Regions from separate parts of the Micromonospora sp. NPDC002296 genome, predicted to be linked through region 1. Evidence: riboswitches for the same ligand, from Rfam matches in the RefSeq annotation. Region 1 holds a riboswitch; the other holds the start of a gene.
What was found. A riboswitch is a leader RNA that binds a small molecule or an ion and turns the genes downstream of it on or off. The one in region 1 is predicted to bind cyclic di-AMP.
Positions count from the first base shown of each region.

Region 2: it holds a riboswitch for cyclic di-AMP, as region 1 does, so the genes downstream of both, ABT023_RS25345 (C39 family peptidase) here and ABT023_RS27950 (transglycosylase family protein) in region 1, are expected to answer to the same signal.

Region 1 is NZ_JBEOWQ010000078.1:7,870-11,426, forward strand. Features, by position in the region: gene ABT023_RS27940 (response regulator) at 1-189, shown strand, start outside; gene ABT023_RS27945 (hypothetical protein) at 279-605, shown strand; gene ABT023_RS27950 (transglycosylase family protein) at 749-1,399, opposite strand; cyclic di-AMP (ydaO/yuaA leader) riboswitch at 1,399-1,552, opposite strand; gene htpG (molecular chaperone HtpG) at 1,980-3,557, opposite strand, start outside.
Region 2 is NZ_JBEOWQ010000049.1:31,289-34,845, forward strand. Features, by position in the region: gene ABT023_RS25340 (CDP-glycerol glycerophosphotransferase family protein) at 1-1,337, shown strand, start outside; gene ABT023_RS25345 (C39 family peptidase) at 1,447-2,310, opposite strand; cyclic di-AMP (ydaO/yuaA leader) riboswitch at 2,533-2,675, opposite strand; gene ABT023_RS25350 (hypothetical protein) at 3,005-3,557, opposite strand, start outside.

The DNA.
Region 1 (3,557 bases):
ATCGGGCAGGGTCTGTCCAACCACGAGATCGCCGGGCATCTCACCATCGCCGTCAAGACCGTCAAGTCCCACGTCTCACACCTGCTGAACAAACTCGGGGCCCGCGACCGGGTGCAACTCGTGATCGCCGCGTACAACGGTGGCCTTGTGAATCCCGTGCCCGCCCCCGTACGTGACCGGCGGCCGTAACACCGTGACCCGTCGGTGGTCTCACGCGAGGTCGTTTCTGCGGGCGGCGACGGCGCGTTCGACGGTGCTCCCGCGATACCTTGGCCGGCATGGAGCCGCTCGCGTTCGACTACGGGAACCTGCACCTGCGCGTGGACCGGGGGGTGTTCGAGCTGTTCAACCTGGACAGCTCCGAGCACACGTTCCGGGTTCCGTTGCGATGGCTCGGGGCGTTGGTGCACTACAAGAAGCCTGACAAGCCCGGCGAGTTGTTCTTCGGTGTCGTGCGCGACCCGAACGAACCGCTCTACGGCACCGACCGGCTCGCCTTCCGGTTCGCCAACTCGCCCGCGGTCCGGGTGCCGCCCGGCGACGAGCCGTTGTTCCGCGAGTACTTCGCCCGGGTGGCGGTGCTCGCCGACCGGCGGGTGGCCTGACGTGGAATCCCGGGTGGCCCGGCCCGCGGTGGTAGTGCCCGTCGGGGACGCGGAAGCGCCCGGCCGGAGGAACCGGCCGGGCGCTTCCGGTGCTGGATGCCCCGGGACCGGGGCGCCGGGTCGCACCGACCCGGCCGGGTGCGTCAGAAGCTGAGCCGCTGGCCCGGGAAGATCAGGTTCGGGTGCTCGCCCACGACCCGCTCGTTCTTCTCCCACAGCGCGCGCCAGCCGCCCCGCACGCCCTGCGCCGTGGCGATCTTGGAGAGGGTGTCGCCCGACCGGACCACGTAGGTCGTTCCGCCGCCGGACGGGGCGCTCGTCGTGGTGTCCCGCTTGCTGCGCGAGGCCGGCTTCTCGGTACGCGAGGACCGCTCCTTCGGGGTGGCCTTCGTCTCCGACCTCCGCTCCGACTTCGGGCTGCCCTTCGTCGAGCCGCCCTTCTTGCCGCAGGTCGGCCACGCCCCGATGCCCTGGCCGTCGAGCACCTTCTCGGCGATGCGGATCTGCTCGCTGCGGGTCGCCAGGTCGGCGCGGGCGGCGTACCTCTTGCCGCCGTAGCCGGCCCACGTGCCCTGCGAGAATTGCAGGCCGCCGTAGTAGCCGTTGCCGGTGTTGATGTGCCAGTTGCCGCCGGACTCGCACGAGGCGACGGCGTCCCAGTTGACCGCGGCCTGGGCCGGCGCGGCCGGGCCGGCCAGTGCGACGACCCCGGCGAGGGCGCCCGCGGCGAGAGTGCCGACGGCGGCGCGGCGGACGGTCACCCGACGGTGGCGGGCGGTGTATTCAGTTGCCATGTGTGACTCCTCCACGCCGGCGAGGTGAGCTGTCGGGTTCGGGCCGAGGAGCCCGGCCGCCACAGGCGGCTTCACCCCGAGGTGCGGTGCACCGAGGAACATGTGGGTCCCCCGCTCCTGCCTGACTGACAAGGGAACCGACGGTCGGCGGCAGGACTAGGCGTTACCGACCGTGGTCGCCGCGTTCGCGGACTCAACCGACGTTAGGCACCGTTCGTGACGAGTGCCCACCTCTTGTGAAGTTCTTCACCCGCTCGGGCTAAGAGGCCACACCGTCGACTTGCGAGCCTTCACCAGCCGTGCAGAGCGACCGCCGGGCCGAGTCCGATCAGGGTGAACCCCCATCACACAAGCTCGCCCCCTAACTTAGGGTGATGGTGGTCCGATTGCGCACATCGGAGTCCGGAAACGCTCGGTGATCGCCGCACAGCCCGGTGGGGCGGCCGGCGGCTGCCCCCCGAAGCATGGGGCCGTCGCCCCGGTCCACCCGCGCCCGCCGAGGGGACGCGCAACGGCGCGCGCCGGGCGTCCACGGTCGACGGTGTCGACCGGGAGCCCGGCGCGCGGTGCGTCTCGGCGGCTACAGGGTGCGGGCCAGCCGGTCGGCGAGGATGCGGGTGAACCGGGACGGGTCGGCCAGCTCGCCGCCCTCGGCCAGCAGCGCCATCCCGTACAGCAGCTCGGCCGTGTCGCCGAGCGCGTCGGCCCCGGCCTCCTGCTCGTGGGCCTTGCGCAGCCCCTCGACCAGCGGGTGCCCCGGGTTCAGCTCCAGGATCCGCTTGACCTGCGGCACCTCGTGCCCCATCGCCCGGTACATCTTCTCCAGCGTCGGGGTGATGTCCTGGGCGTCGCCGACCACGCAGGCCGGGGAGGTGGTCAGCCGGGTGGAGAGCCGGACCTCCTTGACGCTGTCGGAGAGCCGGCCCGTCATCCAGGTCAGCAGGTCGGCGTACTCCTGGCGCTGCTGCTCGCGGGCCGACTCGGCCTCCTTCTTCTCCTCCTCGGTGTCCAGGTCGACCTGGCCCTTGGCGATGGAGCGCAGCGGCTTGCCGTCGAACTGCCCGACCCGCTCGACCCACACCTCGTCGACCGGGTCGGTGAGGACCAGCACCTCGTAGCCCTTGGCCCGGAACGCCTCCATGTGCGGCGAGTTCTCGATCATCGGGCGGGACTCGCCGGTCATGTAGTAGATGTCGCCCTGACCGTCCTTCATCCGCTCGACGTAGTCGCGCAGGCCGGTCAGCTCCGCCGGGTCGTGGGTGGAGGCGACGGAGACGATGTCGAGGATCGCCTCGGTGTTGTCCGGGTCGTCGAGCAGGCCCTCCTTCAGCGCCGGGCCGAACTCCGCCCAGAAGGTGCGGTACTTCTCGGCCTCGTTGGCCTTCAGCTCCTTGACGGTGGCGAGGATCTTCTTCACCAGCCGGCGGCGGACCGCCTGGATCTGGCGGTCCTGCTGCAGGATCTCCCGGGAGATGTTCAGCGACAGGTCGTGCGCGTCGACGACGCCCTTGACGAAGCGCAGGTAGTTGGGCATCAGCGCGTCGCAGTCGTCCATGATGAACACGCGCTTGACGTAGAGCTGCACGCCGCGCCGGGCCTGCGGGGCGAACAGGTCGACCGGGGCGTGCGAGGGCAGGAAGAGCAGCGCCTCGTACTCGAAGGTGCCCTCGCCCTTCATGTGGATCGTCTCAAGCGGGTCGGCCCAGTCGTGGCTGACGTGCTTGTAGAACTCCTTGTACTCGGCCTCGTCGACCTCGCTGCGCGGCCGGGCCCAGAGCGCCTTCATCGAGTTGACGGTCTGCACCTCGCGGGTGACCGCGTCGTCCTCGCCCGGGCGCTCCACGGTCATCCGGATCGGCCAGGCGATGAAGTCGGAGTACCGCTTGACGATCTCGCGGATCTTCCAGTCGACGGTGTAGTCGTGCAGGTTGTCGTCGCTGTCCTCGGGCTTGAGGTGGACGGTGACGGCGGTGCCCTGCGGCGCGTCGTCGATGGTCTCCACGACGTACGTGCCCTCGCCGGTGGACTCCCAGCGGGTGCCCTCGGTCTCGCCGGCGCGGCGGGTGACCAGGGTGACCCTGTCGGCCACCATGAAGGTCGCGTAGAACCCGACCCCGAACTGGCCGATCAGGTCGGCGGACCCGGCCGAGTCCTTCGA
Region 2 (3,557 bases), on a different contig from region 1:
TCGCCGGCCGGCTGGGCGACGCCCTGCTGGTGCTGCTCGCCGCGGTGGCGCTGGCCGCCGCGGCGGCGCTGCCGGCGTACGTCGCCCTGCTGCTGGCGCTGGGCGTCGGCGCGGGCGCCGGGGCGGTGGCCCTGGACCTGGCCCGCCGGCGGTTCCGGCCGGGAACCGGGGGCGGGGCGGTGACCCGGGCGCTGCGGGCGCACCAGCCGGAGTTCCTGCTGCACTTCTCCGCCCCGCCGGGGTCGGAGTACCAGGTCACCATGTGGCTGCCCTACCTGGAGCGGATCGGCCGGCCCTTCCTCGTGATGGTGCGGGAGCCGGAGTTCCTCGCCCCGATCGCCGCGGCCACCACGGCCCCGGTGGTGTACTGCCCCACCCTGAAGGCGATGGACGAGGCGCTGGTGCCGAGTCTCAAGGTCGCGTTCTACGTCAACCACGGGGCGAAGAACAGCCACTGCATCCGGTTCACCCAGCTCACCCACGTGCAGATCCACCACGGCGACAGCGACAAGGCGCCCAGCGCCAACCCGGTCTCGGCGATCTTCGACCGGATCTTCGTGGCCGGCCCGGCGGCGATCGAGCGGTACGCCCGCGCGGGGGTGGACATCCCGGCGGAGAAGTTCGTCGTGGTCGGCCGCCCGCAGGTCGAGTCGATCGAGGTACGCCGGGAGCCGGCCCCCGGCCTGCCGAACCCGACGGTGCTCTACACCCCGACCTGGACCGGGCACCACGCCGACGCGAACTACTGCTCCCTGCCGGTGGGCGAGACCATCGTCCGGGGGTTGCTGGCCCGGGGCGCGACGGTGATCCTGCGCGCCCATCCGTACACCGGGCAGAACCCGGCGTCGGCGCGGCAGCTCGCCCGGCTCACGGAGCTGCTCGCCGCGGACCGGGCCCGCACCGGCCGGCAGCACGTCTGGGGCGCTGCGGCCAGCCGGGAGATGTCCCTGGTCGACTGCGTGAACCGCTCCGACGCGCTGCTCTCGGACGTCTCCGGGGTGATCTCCGACTACCTCTACTCCGGCAAGCCGTACGCGGTCACGGACATGGGCGGCGACGGCGACCGGTTCGTCGAGCGGTTCCCCCTGGCCGGCTCGGGCTACGTGCTGCGGCGCGACGCGGCCAACCTCGACGAGGTGCTCGACCACCTGCTCGACACCGACCCCCGGGCAACAGCCCGCTGGGCCACCCGCTCCCGCTACCTGGGCGACTTCCCCGCCCAGCAGTACGCCGAGGCGTTCCTGACGGCGGCCCGCCACGAACTGAACCCGACCTGGACCCCACCCACCCCCCGCCCAACCCCGCTCTCCCCCGCCCCCTCCCGCTTCCCGCGGTGATCAAGAGGTTTGCGTCAGGGTCGAGGCCGGAGCTGACGCGAACCTCTGCCGGGACGCCACCGGGCCCCGGCTCACGGGGAGAGCCGGGGCCCGGTGGGGGAAAGGGTGATCAGGCCGAGTAGCCCCTGGTCGCCGCCCAGTGCGCCAGGGCCGTGGTGCTGATCCAGTACGCCGAGGCGGCCGGGTCGGCCGAGTCGGCGATCCGCACGGTGCGGCCTTCGTTGCGGTAGCCCACGACGGCGATGTAGTGGCCGCCGGGGAAGGAGTGCCAGCCGCCGTCGACGTCGGTGGCGCTGCCGGCGATGTTCACCACGACGCCGCGCCCGGCGCCGACCGCCTCCACCACGTCGGCCTTGAGCCGGTCGATCTGGGCCCCGGTGGCGGCGCCGCCCGGGATCATCCGGGTCCGGTACGGGTCGCCCTTGACCATCGCGTTGAGCACCCGGGTGGTGTCCTCGGCCGAGTTGGTGCCCATCTCGGTGGTGCCGAGGCGGCTGGCCAGCCCGTCCTGGGTACTCCCGACGCCGGTGGCGGAGAGCGCGTTGCGCACCGCCGCAGGGCCGCAGTAGTAGTAGGTGGTCTGCGCCTGGTAGGCGTAGTCGAGGACCTTCGACGACGGCGGCTTCGGGGTGGCCGGCTTCGCCGTGGTCTGCTTCGGGGCCGCCCTGGTGGTCAGATCGGGGTTCGGCGCGGCCGTGGTGGCGCTCGGCGACGGCGAGGCGCTGGAGGACGCGGTCGCGCCGGCCCGGGCCTGGGCGCGGCTGGCCGCGCTGTCGAGGCGGGGTGCGATCTCGGCGACGGCGGCGTTGGTGGTCTGCCGCGGGGTGGGGGTGTCGTCGACGCCGGCCAGCAGCGCACCGGTGCCGGAGGCCAGCAGGAGCGCCGCGGCCGAGCCGGCGACGACCTGGTACGGGCGCTCGGTGGCGAGCCGTCGCAGCTGCCGCTTGACATGGTGGTTCACGTGTTCCTCCACGGGGATGGGGCGGAGAGCGGGGCACCTGGGCATGCGTCGTCGCACGATGGCGCGGACGAGACGCCCACGGCCGGTGGGGTCCGCTCTGGGAAGATGCCCGGTCAGCCGGGCGTACGGGCGGGTGCGCCGGTCAGTTCGTCAGCCCGGGGGCGACGGACGCGGGCACCACGGCGCCGCGGTGGAGGAACAACCGAGGGATGGGGTCGCGCTGCACGAGGATGGCACTCCTTCCGACACCGCCTACCGGGTTAGCTGACGGATTCGGGCGGGAAGATCGCCCTACCACGGGCCGTGGCCCGCGGATTCACCCCACACGTGCACTGGGTCCCCGGTTCGTGATGGTCACGATTGAGCGGGTCGGCGCGGCGTCGCCTCTTGCGATCGGGTACCGCACCGGACGGGCCGACATTACTGGCCGGCCGAGGCCCTGCCAAGCCCTTCCCACCTGCTTAAACCCTCTCCGATCAGCTTTCCTGCGACCCATTGGGAACTGACGTGTCTCAATGGGATTACGGGCATTCCAGGTGCCCTGGGGCGACAACCGGACGATCAGTATCGATCGTCGGCGGGTTATGTCGGTGGACCCGCCCCGATGGGTCGACTGCCCGTTTACCCGGGGTGTGTGACCGGCGTCATGAAGAAAGTCGGGGCAGCGTCGCGGCCCGCCGGGGCGGGTCGGGGAACGGGGGTCGGGTCAGCCGACCCGGGCCGGGCGCCAGCGGGCGGCCGGGGCGGTGCGGCGAGCCGCCGCCGTCGCGGCCCGGGGCGCGGGCACCCGGACGGGGCGGGCCCGCTCCGCGGCGCAGTACGCCTCGGCGGCCAGTGCCCGGGCGGCCTCGGCGGCCAGCTCGGCGGCACGCCAGGCGGCCCGCTCCCGGGCCGCCGCCGCCCGGTGGCCGGCCTGCTTCCCGTCCCGCACCGCCCGGGCCAGCACGACCTCCTGCTGGACCGGGTGCAGCCGGGGGTCCCAGCCGTTCCGGTGCGCGAAGACGTCGCAGAGCTGCCGGATGGACAAGTCGCCGCGCAGGTGGGCGGCCGTCGCGGCGTGGTGCAGCCGGCGCTCCCGGGCGGCGTACTCGGCGGGGGTTCGGGGGGTGCGCGGCGCCGGCAGCACCCCCACGCCGGAGAAGCGGCGTGCGGCGGCCTCCGCCTCGTCGTACGCCTGCCAGGCCCGATCGAGGGCGTCCTGGGCGGTCAGCCACGCCTCGCGCCGGCGGCGGGCGGTCTGGGCGGCGCCGGCGGCGGCC